Regions from separate parts of the Granulicella arctica genome, predicted to be linked through region 3. Evidence: riboswitches for the same ligand, from Rfam matches in the RefSeq annotation. Region 3 holds a riboswitch; each other region holds the start of a gene.
The links. A riboswitch is a leader RNA that binds a small molecule or an ion and turns the genes downstream of it on or off. The one in region 3 is predicted to bind cobalamin.
Positions count from the first base shown of each region.

Region 1: it holds a riboswitch for cobalamin, as region 3 does, so the genes downstream of both, cobU (bifunctional adenosylcobinamide kinase/adenosylcobinamide-phosphate guanylyltransferase) here and OHL20_RS00475 (carboxypeptidase regulatory-like domain-containing protein) in region 3, are expected to answer to the same signal.
Region 2: it holds a riboswitch for cobalamin, as region 3 does, so the genes downstream of both, cobN (cobaltochelatase subunit CobN) here and OHL20_RS00475 (carboxypeptidase regulatory-like domain-containing protein) in region 3, are expected to answer to the same signal.

Region 1 covers NZ_JAGTUT010000001.1:1,180,587-1,185,447, forward strand. Annotated here, with positions in the region: gene OHL20_RS04885 (ATP-binding protein) at 1-1,315, shown strand, start outside; cobalamin riboswitch at 1,380-1,552, shown strand; gene cobU (bifunctional adenosylcobinamide kinase/adenosylcobinamide-phosphate guanylyltransferase) at 1,680-2,243, shown strand; gene OHL20_RS04895 (cobyrinate a,c-diamide synthase) at 2,240-3,667, shown strand; gene cobT (nicotinate-nucleotide--dimethylbenzimidazole phosphoribosyltransferase) at 3,664-4,755, shown strand; gene cobS (adenosylcobinamide-GDP ribazoletransferase) at 4,752-4,861, shown strand, end outside.
Region 2 covers NZ_JAGTUT010000001.1:1,173,413-1,178,273, reverse strand. Annotated here, with positions in the region: gene cobN (cobaltochelatase subunit CobN) at 1-2,473, opposite strand, end outside; cobalamin riboswitch at 2,609-2,798, opposite strand; gene OHL20_RS04875 (CbtA family protein) at 2,847-3,557, opposite strand; gene OHL20_RS04870 (CbtB-domain containing protein) at 3,586-3,804, opposite strand; gene OHL20_RS04865 (histidine phosphatase family protein) at 3,971-4,558, shown strand; gene OHL20_RS04860 (LysR family transcriptional regulator) at 4,624-4,861, shown strand, end outside.
Region 3 covers NZ_JAGTUT010000001.1:105,853-110,713, reverse strand. Annotated here, with positions in the region: gene OHL20_RS00480 (TonB-dependent receptor) at 1-195, shown strand, start outside; cobalamin riboswitch at 1,152-1,346, shown strand; gene OHL20_RS00475 (carboxypeptidase regulatory-like domain-containing protein) at 1,430-4,861, shown strand, end outside.

The DNA of each region.
Region 1 (4,861 bases), 1.1 Mb from region 3:
GCTTGGCAGCATGAACCCCGAAGAAGGGTCACTTCGTCCACAGCTTCTCGACCGGTTTGCGCTCTCTGTCGACATTGCCGCGTCGCTCGACCCGTTAGAGCGCAGCGAAGTACTCGCGCGTCGCATGAGCTTCGATCGTGACCTTGAGGCATTTGGACGAGACTGGTCTCGCGATCAGGAGATCCTTCAAATGAGGATCGCTACAGCGCGAAAGTCTCTGCCTCATGTGATCTGCTCAACCGAAATACTTGCCGAGATTAGTGCAATGGTTTGTGAACACGGTGTTCGGTCCCTTCGAGCTGACCTGGCAATCATGCGAGCTTCCATGTCATTGGCTGCCCTAGATGGCGATGCTTCCGTTGAGTCGCACCATCTGGTGACCGTGCTTCCTCTTGTACTTGCCCATCGGTCGCGAGACAGGGGTCCGCAGCGACCGCCTCCACCTCCGTCAAAAGCCGATACCAAGCCGCCGGAGACGGCATCTCAGTCACAAAATCAAGAATCAGCAATAGAGGAGCGGATCTTCAAACCGAAGGAGGTTGAAGCGCCTGCTCTCCTTGTCACCTCTTCTGATCCACGGAAGTCTGCGGTTATCTCCTCTACAGGTACCGCAAACCGTGGGGCCGTAATAGGTGCTCGTCAAGCGGATACTCCCATAGAACTCAATCTCCACGCCACGCTCAAGCATGCGCTTCGCGAGACAGGTACTCTGAAACCCCGCAGCTCTGATCTGCACGAACAGGTGCGTGCTTCGAGGCCCGGCACCCGCTACTTATTCGTGATCGATTCGAGCGGTTCCCACGCGGCACAGGAGCGGATGCGCTCTGTAAAGGGGGCAGTCGCCAGTCTGCTTACACGCTCCTTCAGGCGCGGAGATGAGGTTGCGATCATCATCTTTCGAGGTGTCACCGCAGAGGTGTTACTCGAGCCTACAGAGTTGCTTGCCGACGCATTGAGAGCTCTCGAATATCTGCCTACGGGCGGCCGCACTCCGCTTGCACACGCGCTAAGCCTCGCGCAAGAGTTTGTAGATCCTTCGACGTTGCTTTTGTTGTTGACTGACGGTCGTGCCAACGTCTCCATCAACAAGGGCGATCCTTGGCAAGAGGCTCTGGAAGCCGCGCGGCAACTGTCATGCGCCGCCTTGGTCATCGATACAGAAGATGCGTCTAACGCGCTCGGGCAGACCGGCAAGATTGCAGATGCAATGCGAGCACGCTTTCTTCGGTTTCAGGAGTTACCAGCCATACAGGACTTGCATATCGAAATGACAACGACTACTACGGCAATGTCAGGGAGCCAACACGGCTTGTGAGTTCAGAGAAAGCTTGGAACGCATCTTCGCAAGCGCTTACCGGTTGACCCCCCTCACTGTTCAGGATATAAATCGAACATCTGGTGTTCGGGAAGACGGTGCAAATCCGTCGCTACCCCGTAGCTGTAAGCGTTGAGAGCTTGAACATCTAAAGCCACTGGGGAAATCTTCCTGGGAAGGCCGTTCAAAGTTCAATGAAGCGCAAGTCAGAAGACCGGCCAGATGCGATTGGGCTACATTCAACTTCGCTGGGAGAGTTGAAGAGCATATCCACATGGTCCCATTGGGGGCGATGTGGCAGCTGCCTTTCTATAGTTCCCGCTCTGCTTTCTGCACGTCCGCGTGCAAATGCAAGGAGCGTCACATGCACGACCTACCTTCGAGATACGTAACGCTTGTTCTCGGCGGTGTGCGTAGCGGCAAGAGCCGGTATGCACAGCAGCTTGCTGAGCGATCGGACCGTGTCACCTTCGTCGCGACGGCCGAAGCGCGCAATGATGACGAGATGCGTAGCAAGATCCAACGCCATCGGAACGATCGTCCTGCACACTGGACGACGATAGAAGAGCCTTTGGATCTGGGTGGCGCTCTGGAATCTGCATCGTCCCATTGCGACTTGATCCTCGTCGATTGCCTGACGCTCTTTGCGGCAAACCTGCTTGAAGAAGAAGCAGACCACAACTCGAAACTTGAGGCTCGTCTAGGCGCGTTCTCCGCTGCTCTTAGCTCTGTTTCCTGTTCAGTGGTGATTGTCTCAAATGAGGTTGGGAGCGGCATCGTTCCTGAGTACCCGCTCGGAAGGCGTTATCGTGACCTGGTGGGGGAGATCAATCAACGTATCGCAGCACAGTCAGATAACGTGTTGCTGATGATTGCAGGTCTTCCACTCGTTCTCAAAGGAAGCTTGCAACCCGGGTTCACGTCTTGAAGGGCCTGCTCATCGCAGGCACTGCGAGTGGAGTGGGGAAGACTACGGTCGTTCTCGCGCTTCTCGCGGCAATCGTCAAACGAGGTCAAGTGGTGCAGGCGTTTAAAGGAGGCCCCGACTTCCTCGACACTGGTCATCACGCGCGCATCTCGGGCCGTGCAGCACGAAATTTAGACACGTGGATGCTCACTGAGGAGGCCAATCGAACGCTCTTTCGTGAAGCGACAAGCGATGTCGATGCAGTGGTCGTCGAGGGAATGATGGGCCTCTTCGATGGGAAGAGTGGAATCAGTGAAACGGGCAGCAGCGCAGAGATCGCCAAACTGCTGAAGCTACCAGTGGTGCTCGTTCTCGATGCGGCAAAGAGCGCGCGAAGCATTGCTGCGGTCGTGCTCGGCTTTGAGTTATTTGACCCGCAGCTGGTAATCTCCGGGGTCATCCTTAATCGTTGCGCCAGTGAGCGTCACTTCAAAATGCTGCAAACTGCCATCGACGCCTCATGCAAGACTCCTGTCCTTGGCTGGCTTCCACGAAATCCTGAGATCACCATCCCCGAACGTCACCTCGGCTTGCAGACGGTGGAGGAAGCAGTCAGCGATGAATGCGCCACAAAGGAACTCACTCATGTTCTTGCGGCGCTAGCTGAAAAGCACTTTGATCTGGAGCGAATCCTCGCCCTCGAGTATGTCGAGGAAGTAACACCTCTTCACACTGCGACATGGGAGCCCGAACTGTCGGCCGTCAGAATAGGAGTGGCTCGTGATCGAGCTTTCTCTTTTTACTATGAAAATAATTTTGACTTGCTCCGCAAACAGGGTGCCGTACTCATTTCATTTAGCCCTCTGAATGATGCGCAGCTTCCGTCAAACCTCGATGCCTTGTACTTTGGTGGAGGCTACCCAGAGTTGTACGCGGAGCAACTTAGCAAGAATCTAAGCTTGCTACAAGACATCCGGACGTTCTCTGCATTAGGAGGATTGATCTACGCCGAATGCGGAGGAATGATCTATCTCTCACGGCAGCTTACGACGAGCGATGGCAAAGACCATGAGATGGTGGGTGTTTTGCCCTTCGCGATGGAAATGACAAATAAGCTGGTGCGGTTCGGCTATGTCACTGTCGAATTTACTCAGAACTGCCTGCTTGGACCAAGTGGGACCACGATCCGGGGCCACAGCTTCCACTACTCGCATATCACAAAGGTGAGTCCGACTGAGACTAGTTATCGTGTTCACTACTCTCTCTCTGATCGTGAAGAGCTTGAGGGCTACGGAGTTGGTAACACTCTAGCAAGCTACGTGCATCTCCATTTTATGGCCAATCCTCTCGTAGCCATGCATTTAGTCGAAGCAGCGCGTCGAACGCAAGTCCGCTACGACGGAGCGTCTCTTCACCCAATGAATGCTCCCGAGATTACTTCATGAATTCCCTAAGTAACACGCTTGTTAGCCGGGTCATTCAATCGATTGCACCTGTGAGTGAGCCTGCTCGACTTCGAGCTCAAAGACATCTTGATACCCTGACCAAACCTCTAGGCAGTCTCGGGCGCCTGGAGCCCCTTGCCGCGCAGATAGTAGCTATTCATGATGGACCCTTCAATGAACCAATGAGCAAGGGCGTCTACATCTTTGCAGCAGATCATGGTGTAGCTGAGGAAGGTGTAAGTGCTTATCCTCGTGAGGTCACCCACCAGATGGTGCTCAACTTTGTCTCGGGAGGCGCAGCGATTAATGTTCTCGCTCGACTTCACAACGCCACTCTTACGGTTGTCGATGTGGGAGTCGATGCGGACTTTGGTGCGCTCCCTGGGTTAGTCCACTGCAAGGTCTGCAGAGGAACAAAAAACATGTTGCACGAAGCTGCGATGACTGACGAAGAACTTGCGGCCGCCTTGTCTGTCGGCATAAGCATGGCCGATAGAGCCGCTGCAGCAGGTCATGCCGTCGTCGCGATCGGGGAGATGGGGATCGGCAACACCACTGCCGCCAGTGTCATTACCTGCCAACTCACAGGATCGACACCCGAATTGGCTACAGGTTTAGGTACGGGCGTCGAACCTGCAGCCTATGCGCGGAAACTTAGCGCGGTTCGTGCAGCTCAGCATAAATATTTTGACTCGCCGATCAGCATTGCCTCCACGCATTCTGCTCTGGAGATCCTTCGCTGCGTTGGCGGGCTTGAGATTGCTGCGATGACAGGAATGATTCTAGCCGCTGCTCAGAGGAAACTAGTTGTTGTAGTCGACGGCTTTATCTCTGCTGTTGCAGCAGCCCTCGCAGTCGCGATGGAGCCCCATGTTGCTGGATATTTGATTGCCGGTCATTGCTCTAAAGAGCCGGGACATAAGCTTCTACTTAATTTCTTAGGACTTACTCCTGTACTTGATCTAGGCATGCGTCTCGGCGAAGGAACGGGAGCTGTTCTCGCATTTTCGGTTCTGGAGTCTGCTATTCGGCTGTATACAGAGATGGCAACCTTCGCTTCAGCCCAGGTGAGCGAGGCTTCACAATGAACGGCCTTGGGGTTCTACAAAAGTACTACGAGGATCTTCTCACCGCGATCCACTTTCTAACCCGCATCCCGGTGCCACTGCCTTCGTATCGGCCTGACTCGCTCGC
Region 2 (4,861 bases), 1.1 Mb from region 3:
CTGCCTTCAGGTTAGTCTGTGCAACTAACTCCCAGATCTGCTGTTGCAGGTACGGCAGCTTGGTCGGGTCGAGCTTTTCGACGGCATAGTACTCGTTCACCAGCTGGTTCAACTCAGCCAAGGCACCATAGGTTTCTGCAGAGGTCATCGGTGGCGTCAGGTGATCGACGATCACAGCATGAGCGCGTCGCTTCGACTGACTACCCTCGCCCGGGTCGTTGATGATGAACGGATAGACCAGTGGCAGGTCGCCAAGCAGCAGATCGGGATAGCACTCTCCCGAGAGACCAACACCCTTGCCTGGCAACCACTCCAGGGTGCCGTGTTTTCCCATATGGACGATGGCATCCGCTCCCCAGCCACCCTCTTCCTGCGAGGTTCCCAGCCAACGGTAGAACGCCGTGTAGTGATGCGTTGGAGGCAGGTCCGGCGTGTGATAAATCGCATCGGGATCGATGCCGTAGCCGCGCGGAGGCTGCAACGCAATCAAGGCATTCCCTAGGTCCATCGCCGCAAACAGGTAGTCGCTCTCGTCTCCCCAGGGCTCTTCCTGATCGATTGAAACGATCTTGCCGCCGATAGTCGGCAGCAGCTTCTTATCGGTTTTTTTAGCCGGCAGGATACTTGGGCCGCGGTCCTGCGGCTGTCCCCAGAAGTCCTGCATCCTGCGATTGGGGCGCTCCGGAAACTCTGCAAAGATTTTGCGATAGATTGATCGCGAGAAGCGCATCGCGCGGTCAGGATCAAGGGGATAGCGATCATCGTACGTCCCATGCTGCAGAAGCGTTTGCATGAGTTCATCAGACGTTTCTGGTAACGCAGAGACACTGTACCGCCGCGCGCGCATCGCATGAAGCGTCGTTAAAAGACTTGCCGGTGAATCAAGACCAACGGCGCCTCCTACCTGCGAGGCCTTCGCTGCAGAGTTTGTGAGAACAAAGGCGATTCGCTTTTCGCGGTTTTCTGTGCGGCGCAGCTTTGTCAGGCGTGCCGCAATACCAGCAACTCGCAAGGCTCGCTCCTCGTGCGCAACATACAGGCTCTCTGAACCGGCCGCTCCCCTTTCCTTAAAGGAGATCGGGACGGTAATGATGCGGCCGTCAAACTCGGGTATAGCCACATTCACGGCAGTGTCGAGTGCGTTCAGGCCTCGGCGGGACCCCTCCCACGCGCCACGCGGCATACCACTTGCAATCGCCTGAAGGACTGGAATCCCAAGATGTTCGAGCGAGTCCACCGCTTCCCCAGGCACCGTTACCGACCCGGTATTTACCTCGCCGAGGGCAAACGACAAAGTCGAGATGAGAACGTCAGCCCGCCCACCAATAAATTGAAATGCTGCAGGACGACCCTCAACCTTCGCCTTGAGGCTCGAGGTAAACACGCAAAGCGCATTGACTTGTTTGCTGCGTAACGCATTGGCAATCGCATCGATAAAGCCGGTGTTCCCGCTCATCAGATGAGCCCGGTAGAAGAGCACGGCAACCGTAGGCTTCTCCAGATCCGCCTGCCGCTCCCAGTCTTCGAGCGTTGCAACCTCCACATCCGGCAGGTAGATCCCATGCTCCGGCATGGCAGCGGGCGCGGCGTATCCGTATCCCGTCAACATCAGGCGGTCCGAGAGGAAGCGAAACAGCTCCCCAAAGTTGCCGGTGCCGCCAAGCCCCAGATAGTCTGCAGCCGTCTGCAGCACATCGGCCGGTACATTGATCGTCTCCGAAAACTCTGACGTGTTCTCCCCGCACCCGCTTACCAGAACAAGGGATTGGCCGCGTTCGATGCAGGTGCTCTTGAGCTTCGCAAATCCCGGAATACAACTGAGCGGCCCGTGGCAGCGGACGATGATGACGCGCGCTTTGCTCATCTCTCCGCTGATCAAAACGTCCATCTGATCTTCGTTGCGGAGAGCGTTCAACGAAAACGCGCCGACGCGCAACTCTTCAGGCAGAAACTCAGACGTCTTCACCAGGGTCAGTAAGTCCGTATCGGCATGCGACAACAGCATGATCGCGCCGTTAGGCTGTACCTTTTCCAGTGTGACGAGACCTTCCGACGTAGCGGGCTTCCGAATATCCCAATCGTAATAATTGAAGACATACTCGCTCAACTCCGCAGGTGGCTGTATAAAGCGATCCGCCGCGAGCATTGCGTCAATGTAGTCGTAGATCTGGCGTACCTGCCATTCGCTATTGACCGAATGAAACCAGATGCTTTTGCTATCGAAGACAAGGCTGACTACGTTCGCAAGTGCACATGGCCCGAGACACCCGCCCTGGGTGAGATGGACGTCGTGACGAATCTTACGTCTCAGCCACTCCGCCTTGTAGACGTCCACAGGAACGGCAGCGTAGCCCCGCTCCGTAATGCCGCAGCAGCAGCCAAGAGAGCAGTAGCTCAGATGAGCACGGTGCTGAATGATATTGAAGGCTCGTCCGTCTGCCCGCACCACGCGCTGTCGGTTCGTCGTTGCCATAGCTAGACCTCCTCACACGGTCGATTAGAACCTGCGACTAAGGTCGTGAACACAGATGTCAGGATGACGGGGAAGCACGGGTTTTCTTCGAAAGGTCGAGCGATCAGGCGCAAGGTCTCTGTTCTCCGCAGAACGTTGCAACATAACCCTGGCAGGTCTCCTGGCTCAAAGCGACAAGGTATCTGTCGGCTGCCACCTTCCCTGATCGTTCAACCAAGTGGTTTTTGCTGGCAGCGTCTCTTTGTTTACAGTGGCGGGACCGCGCCGGTATCTCTCCGGACTTCCCTTTTAAGCCCAATCGGGCACCGTAGGTTAATCAAGTTGTATCACGTTGCTCGTTATCAAATGTCCGACAAGCTAACCCGCACGCCCTTCAAACCCGGCGAGTTTCGCGCTCCGTGAGCCATCCAAACGACAGCCCGATCGCCGCCCACAGGATCGCCTGCAGCCCGAGCGCAGCGATGCGGAAGCGCCACAGTACGTCGGCAGGAAAGCCCGCTGGAACTTCGTTAATCACCGGAAGCACAAAGGAGAAAACACCCACTAGCAGGAGAAAAGCAGTTGCAGCGAGCAGTGAACCATTCCATCCGCCAAATCGGCGCATCAACGGTCGAGATAGCTGGAGCGAGAGAACAGCTGCGGCCACGGAGATGAGGATCATAAAGAAAAATGTCGCCGTCCTCACCCCGATGGTCTCTGGACTCCCCACGGCAGGAGGATTGGCTGGATACTTCAGGCTTGGCACCAGCCCGATCACGATGAACCCAGCGCCGCCAAGGAAGGCAGCCAGCGCTCGGGGCGCCTGCGGTCCGACCCGTCCGCTGCACAAGGCGAACACCAGACCAAAGATGCCGCCGAGAGCAGCACCATAGACAAGAACGCCGGTCAAAAGCCCCGCTGTTTTCTGGATCTTACGGCTTACCATCTCTGGCTCAGGAGCCTCATTCTTCAGCTTGTCGGCATTGGCTTCAAAGGCGATCGCCCTGTCGACCTGTGGCTCACCGATTAGGCGTGCCGCAAGAAAGACCAGCAGGCCAGCAAGCAGCCCAGACACAATCCCACGAACGAGCAGCTTACGAACCATGAGCTTTCACGAGACAATACAGTTGAGTTTAGTGGCAGGGAAAGCCGAGCAGATGACGTCCGTCGTGCAGGAATTCATGCACCGTACGGCCATCGATGATGGAGGTGGCGCCCTGTTCTGCGCCGACAAAATAGATCGCCAGCAGCATCAGCAGGCCGCCGAAGAGCAACCATGGCAACAGTTCGCTCAACGGGATCACAGGGAGAGAGACAGGTTGTGTAATCGAACCAACTGCAGATTGAGCCATGTGGAGTCTCCTGAGATCATGCATTCAAACGCGCGAGGAGCAGTCCGATAATTTGCTTCCTGCTCGTTCACCATCTTCAAAGCTTATTCCACCCTATGTGCCACCATGATCGATGTCAAGATTCCGAAGCTCTGGTTAACTAATCTGGAAGACAATCGACGAACCTATGACCTCAAGAATCAGCTTTATCAGTCACGCGGTCACCTCCGCCATACGCAAGTCTTCCTTCCCCGCGAACGAGTCACTGGAAGATTTCCAGCTTGCACGAATTGCATTGCTTCAATGGCAGAGTCCCCGGGCACAGCAGGTGCTCGCCGGTCCTGAGAAGAGGACGCTCGAAACAGCTTCCGCCCTTGGGCTCACCGCAATTTCGTCGGCCGAACTGCGTGACCTCGACTGCGGCCTGTGGAGCGGGCGGGATCTTGGCGAGTTGGAGCGGGAAGACCCATCCGCTCTCGTCGCCTGGTTGACGGACCCGGATGCGCACCCGCACGGCGGCGAGTCCATCAACGATCTTCTTGCACGCGTGGCAGCGTGGCTGGAGCTTCAGAGCCTTCTCGGGCACACCGTCGCCATCACCCATCCGGCAGTCATCCGCGCTGCTGTCATTCATGTTCTTGGCGCTCCAGCGCAAGCCTTTTGGCGACTCGACATTGCACCGCTGTCGCTGACGGATCTCCGCTATAACGGACGTGTCTGGACCGTGCGTTCGACAGCATCTCTGCTTACCCCGCAAGACGCAAGCGGCGATTAAACACCGCAGAGCTCTGCGCTAAAGTTAGACACAAGAGTGGACAGTCGGACCGGGGGGCCCGCTTTATGGAAAACTTTAGACTCAAGGTGTTTCGGGCTGCAGCGCATAGCCTCAACTTTCGGAAGGCATCCGAAGAGTTATTCATCACTCAGCCAGCGGTCACGCAGCAGATCAGGGCTCTTGAAGAAGAGTTGGGAGTATCCCTCTTTGATCGCACCAAGGGCAAGGTAACCCTCACCGAGAGCGGCATGGTGCTGCACAAGTACGCGCTAAGCCTTAAGGCAATCGTTGACGAAGCTGTAC
Region 3 (4,861 bases):
TTCAACGTGGCCGGGTATAAGACCTTTCCGATTCGAGAGAGGCTCAATGTTCAGTTCCGCGCAGAGGCTTTCAACTTCCTCAATCATCCGAACTTTGGCAATGTAGATACAAGTGTAGGTTCTGGCACCTACGGCCAGATCACTTCTTCGCTCGATCCGAGAGAGCTTGAATTCTCTGCACGCATTACTTTTTAGATGAGACGAGGACGAAAGCTGCGAGTTTGTTTTTTCGTTGCTACAGTCCCATGGCTTTTCTGAAAGAAATAGTAGATGTTACACGAGAAGACTTAGCTGCAATGAGGTCTCGGAGCTAGGACTCGCTTTGCGCAAGGGTTCGAGGGGTAGGCTGTGGCCGAGTCTGCACAGGGCTGTGTGACCTCCGGACTAGAGGTAAAGGTTGTATCTATGCCGGAATCTCCTCAGAGCTATGCGGTTGAAGCGTTCACGACAGTCGGATACTCTTCGACTATTGCGAGAATGATGGCAAGTGCGCGGCCACGGCGATGTTCAAACCATGTAAGCACCGCCCGGGAATAGGCAAGCTGTGCCGTTACCGACAACGCCTGTAAATATAAGTAGATAGGTTCCATAAACTGCGCGATGTGACCACCGAGTGAGGAGAGGAGGCCATGTCACAAGCGAAATCGAGAGTGGAAGGCAGGATGATTCGTCGCGGAGGAAGTCGATCCAGCAGGGAGCCGATTGTAGGGAGCAGACGGCGACGGTAAAAGCGGTATTGGCGAATGCTTGCGATATGGCTTCGCGCTTCCATGCGGAGGTTGTCAAGCGGGGAAAGCTCAAAGAAACATGGAATCTTGCAGGCCATAAATCAGAGTTGTCCTTGACACTTGTTGATGGTCTTATTTTCAATTTTTGATGGATGAGATTGCCAGGCACGCTTATTTTAGAACGCGCTTACGCGGTCAAGCTAGCTACTCGTGGTAGTCGCATTTGTTCTGTCAACGACGGCCTCGATGTCCAAGAGACGCTACATATTGGCCAGGTGATTTGGCGATCGTCTTTTTATGGGATATACGTCAGCAACCATCTCGACCTTCCTGGAAGCCGCTCTTGATTCTCTTGTGGAGCGACCAAGTGGATATTGAGTTCTGAAGAAATGACATACGCTCAATCCGCCTTGTGCTACTTTGAAGTCATACAACATCTTGGGTGCCCGCGAGGGCATAACAGGGAAGCCGGTGCAAGTCCGGCATGGTCCCGCCACTGTGATCAGGAAAAGACCTCTCATGTGCCACTCGGTTTTAGCCGGGGAAGGCGAGAGGTTAGAAGCTGGAATATCAGCTTCACCCGTCAATCAGGAGACCTACCCACGATGAGCTTTTTGATTCTACCCCGCGAGGAAACGGGGCCGATCGCTCATCTGCCCTGAGCTTTTCTGCCTTGTCGCTCTCTGCGGTTTGAGGTGTACGTGCTTTTTTCGAATTCAGCTCTGTCACGTTTTATCCTTCGGCAAATTCCTGTCACCATCGCTCTCTTCGTTTGCATTGCATTCACAGCAAGTCTGTCTGCCGCGACCGGTGGAAGTATTTCAGGCACCGTTCTCGATCCAAGTGGTGCAGTCGTTGCTGGAGCGACCCTCACCTTGGTGAACACCGCTCAAATGATCATCTACAAAGCCGTCTCAAATGCTCAGGGACTCTATTCTTTTCCAAACCTCCCAGTCGCCCACTACGATCTGGCGGTCGCCGCTAACGGCTTCACCTCACAGCGCCGAACCAATCTGGACGTGGACACTGACGCTGCGGTGCGAGTCGATACCACGCTTGCGATCGGCGATCGATCCGATACGGTCACCGTGACGACGGAGACAGGCGTTCGGGTCGAGACCTCGTCCACCCATCTCGGAGAAGTTGTCTCCGGCGACCAAATGGTGGCTCTGCCTCTGAACGGTCGGAGCTATACCGATCTGCTGTCGATTCAACCCGGTGTCTCTCCTGTGTCAACGTTGCTTCCGAATGCCGTCATCATGGCAGGCGTCACTGGTGGGATCTCGCCTTCCGGCGACGAGAATCCGGGGAATATCTCGATCAATGGTCAGCGCGAGTCCTCGAATGGTTTCATGGTGAACGGTGTTGACGTTCAGGAACACATGAACGGCGGAACATCGGTTGTTCCTGATCTCGATTCGATTGAACAGTTTCGCGTGCTCACGAACAACTTCGACCCGGAGTACGGCAACTACAACGGCGGCATGGTGACCGTTGTGACCAAATCAGGCAGCAACCGGCTTCACGGAAAAGCGTTCGAGTTCTTCCGAAATACCTCGCTCGATGCGCGAGGATACTTCGATCTCACCCGGCCTGAGTTCAAGCAGAATCAGTTCGGTATGGCGTTAGGAGGACCCATCGGAGGGCCGCTCGAGCGCCTCAATCTCTTCTTCTTCATCGATTACCAGGGAACACGCAAGAATCAGGGTATTTCTACGGGCAATATCTCTGTCCCGACTCTCGCAGAACGCTCGGGCAACTTTGCTGGCGAGCTAACCAAGACGGTCAGTGGCCCCTACTTAGCATCGCTTCTCTCGCAGAAGCTCGGCTATGCAATCACCTCCGGAGAGGCCTACAGCAGTGTCTTCTCGAACGGAGTTATTCCTACCGCGGCATGGTCCGCACCCGGGACCTCGCTGCTTCAGTACATTCCAAAGCCCAACGTCAATGACGCTCAATTCTCAAGCGTTGCCTCTGCGCAGACGAACCGGGACGATAAGGGATCGATTCGCCTGGACGCAGACACACACTTAGGGCGAGTCTCGGGGTACTACTTCGTGGACGACTACACCCTGGATAACCCCTACCCTGGGGCGCAGGGCGGCGCGTCCATTCCTGGCTTTGACGCCCTTACCATCGGTCGTGCACAACTGTTCTCCTTCTCCGATACCAAGGTTGTGGGAGCGAATGCGGTGAACGAGTTCAACGCGGGCTATCTTCGTTACGCGAACATTATCGGCCAGCCGAAAGGCGGTGTCGGCGTCTCGCTTGCTTCGCAGGGATTCACGACAGGTGCAGGAACATCAGGAATTTTCGTACAGGCTCCACAATTTGAGGGAGTCGAGAACGTCACGTTCCCAACGTTTGTGATGGGTGTTCCCATCACGAATGAGACGCAGGTCAACAACACCTTTTATCTGAGCGATGGATTCTCTCGCGTTCTTGGGGCGCACACCCTGAAGGTCGGTATCCAATTCCACGAAGACCAGGTCAACGAGCATCCGAACGCCACCTTCAATGGAACCTTCAACATCAACGGTACTGAGACCGGATCTGCCTATGCTGATCTGCTCCTTGGCACGCCAAGCAACTATACCCAGTCCTCCGGCCAGCCGTTCTACCTTCGCAATCACTACCTCGGCGTATATGGGCAGGACAGCTGGCGAATCAGCAGGGATGTCACCCTGAACGCCGGTCTGCGCTGGGACATTATCGAGCCGTGGTCTGAGAAGAACCATCAACTCCAGACGTACATCGCTGGGCAGAAGTCCATACTTTTCCCTGGAGCACCCCTGGGCTTTGTCGTGGCAGGAGATCCGGGTGTGCCTCAGACGATTGCGCCGACCAGCTTCAAGAACCCTGCCCCTCGAGTCGGTCTCGCGTACGCTCCCCATGCAGAGAACGCCTTTGCTCGTCTTCTCTTTGGAGATTCCGGCAAGAGCAGCATTCGGGCCAGCTATGGACTCTTTTACACATCCTTTCCCGGATTGTCTGCAGGAATTATGTATGCCGTACCGCCCTTTGGGTTCAACTATCTAAGCCCTGCGCCACCGTTACTGCAGACGCCTTTCATCACGGCCGCCACAGGCTTCGACAACGGGCAGCGCTTCCCATTCCCGTTTCCGTCGCATACCGTGTCGACTTCAAATCCGGATAACAACGTCGACTGGTCGAACTTTACCCCGATTGCTGCCGATCCCTTCTTCTACTACCGGAATCGCGTTCCGTACATCAACAACTACATGCTGTCGCTGCAGCGGGAGATCACGCGCAACATCGTGCTCACGGCGAGCTACGTCGGCAACCAAGGACATCATCTGCTGACGCTTGTTTCTGCCAATGTTGGGAACCCCGCCCTCTGCCTGTCTCTACCGGGATGCGTCCCTTTTGGCGAAGATGGGACCTACACGAATGCGGCCGGACAGATCGTGCAGGGAACTCGGGTCGGACAGGGGTCAGCTTATGGAGAGAATACTGCCGACAAGTCGATTGCCAACTCGAACTACAACGCCCTGCAGACGACGCTGAGGTATCAACATGCGGGTTCCTCTCTCCTGCTCAGCTATACCTATGGAAAATCGATCGACCAGGGTTCGAATCTGGGCGAGCAACTCGATCCTGTCGATGCGCGTCACTCCCGGGCGATCTCGGCTTACGATATCAAGCAAGACTTTGTAGCCACCTACGGTGTAGCTCTTCCATTTGAAACGCTGTTTCATCGCAGCAATTGCTTGACCAGCGACTGGACCCTCTCCGGGACTGCACGATTTGCCAGCGGCCTCCCTGTCACCCTCTCGGACAATTCGGACAACTCGTTGCTTGGAACGCTGGGCAATGGTGCGAACAACTTCCTCATCGACACGCCGCAGTACATCCCGGGCAATCTTCAGATTAACAAGAATGGTCGCAATGGAAGACCAGCGTTCAGCACGGCCAGCTTACCTGAGGAGATCCTCGGCGTGCAGGGGAATTCCAAACGACGGATGTTCTATGGTCCTGGAATCAATAACTTTGACGCCAGTCTCCAGAAGAGCATTCGTATGCACGACTCGAAATCGATCGACCTTCGGTTTGAAGGCTTCAATGTCTTCAATCACTCGCAGTTCTTCGGCCCAGCTGCGGTTGACGGACAA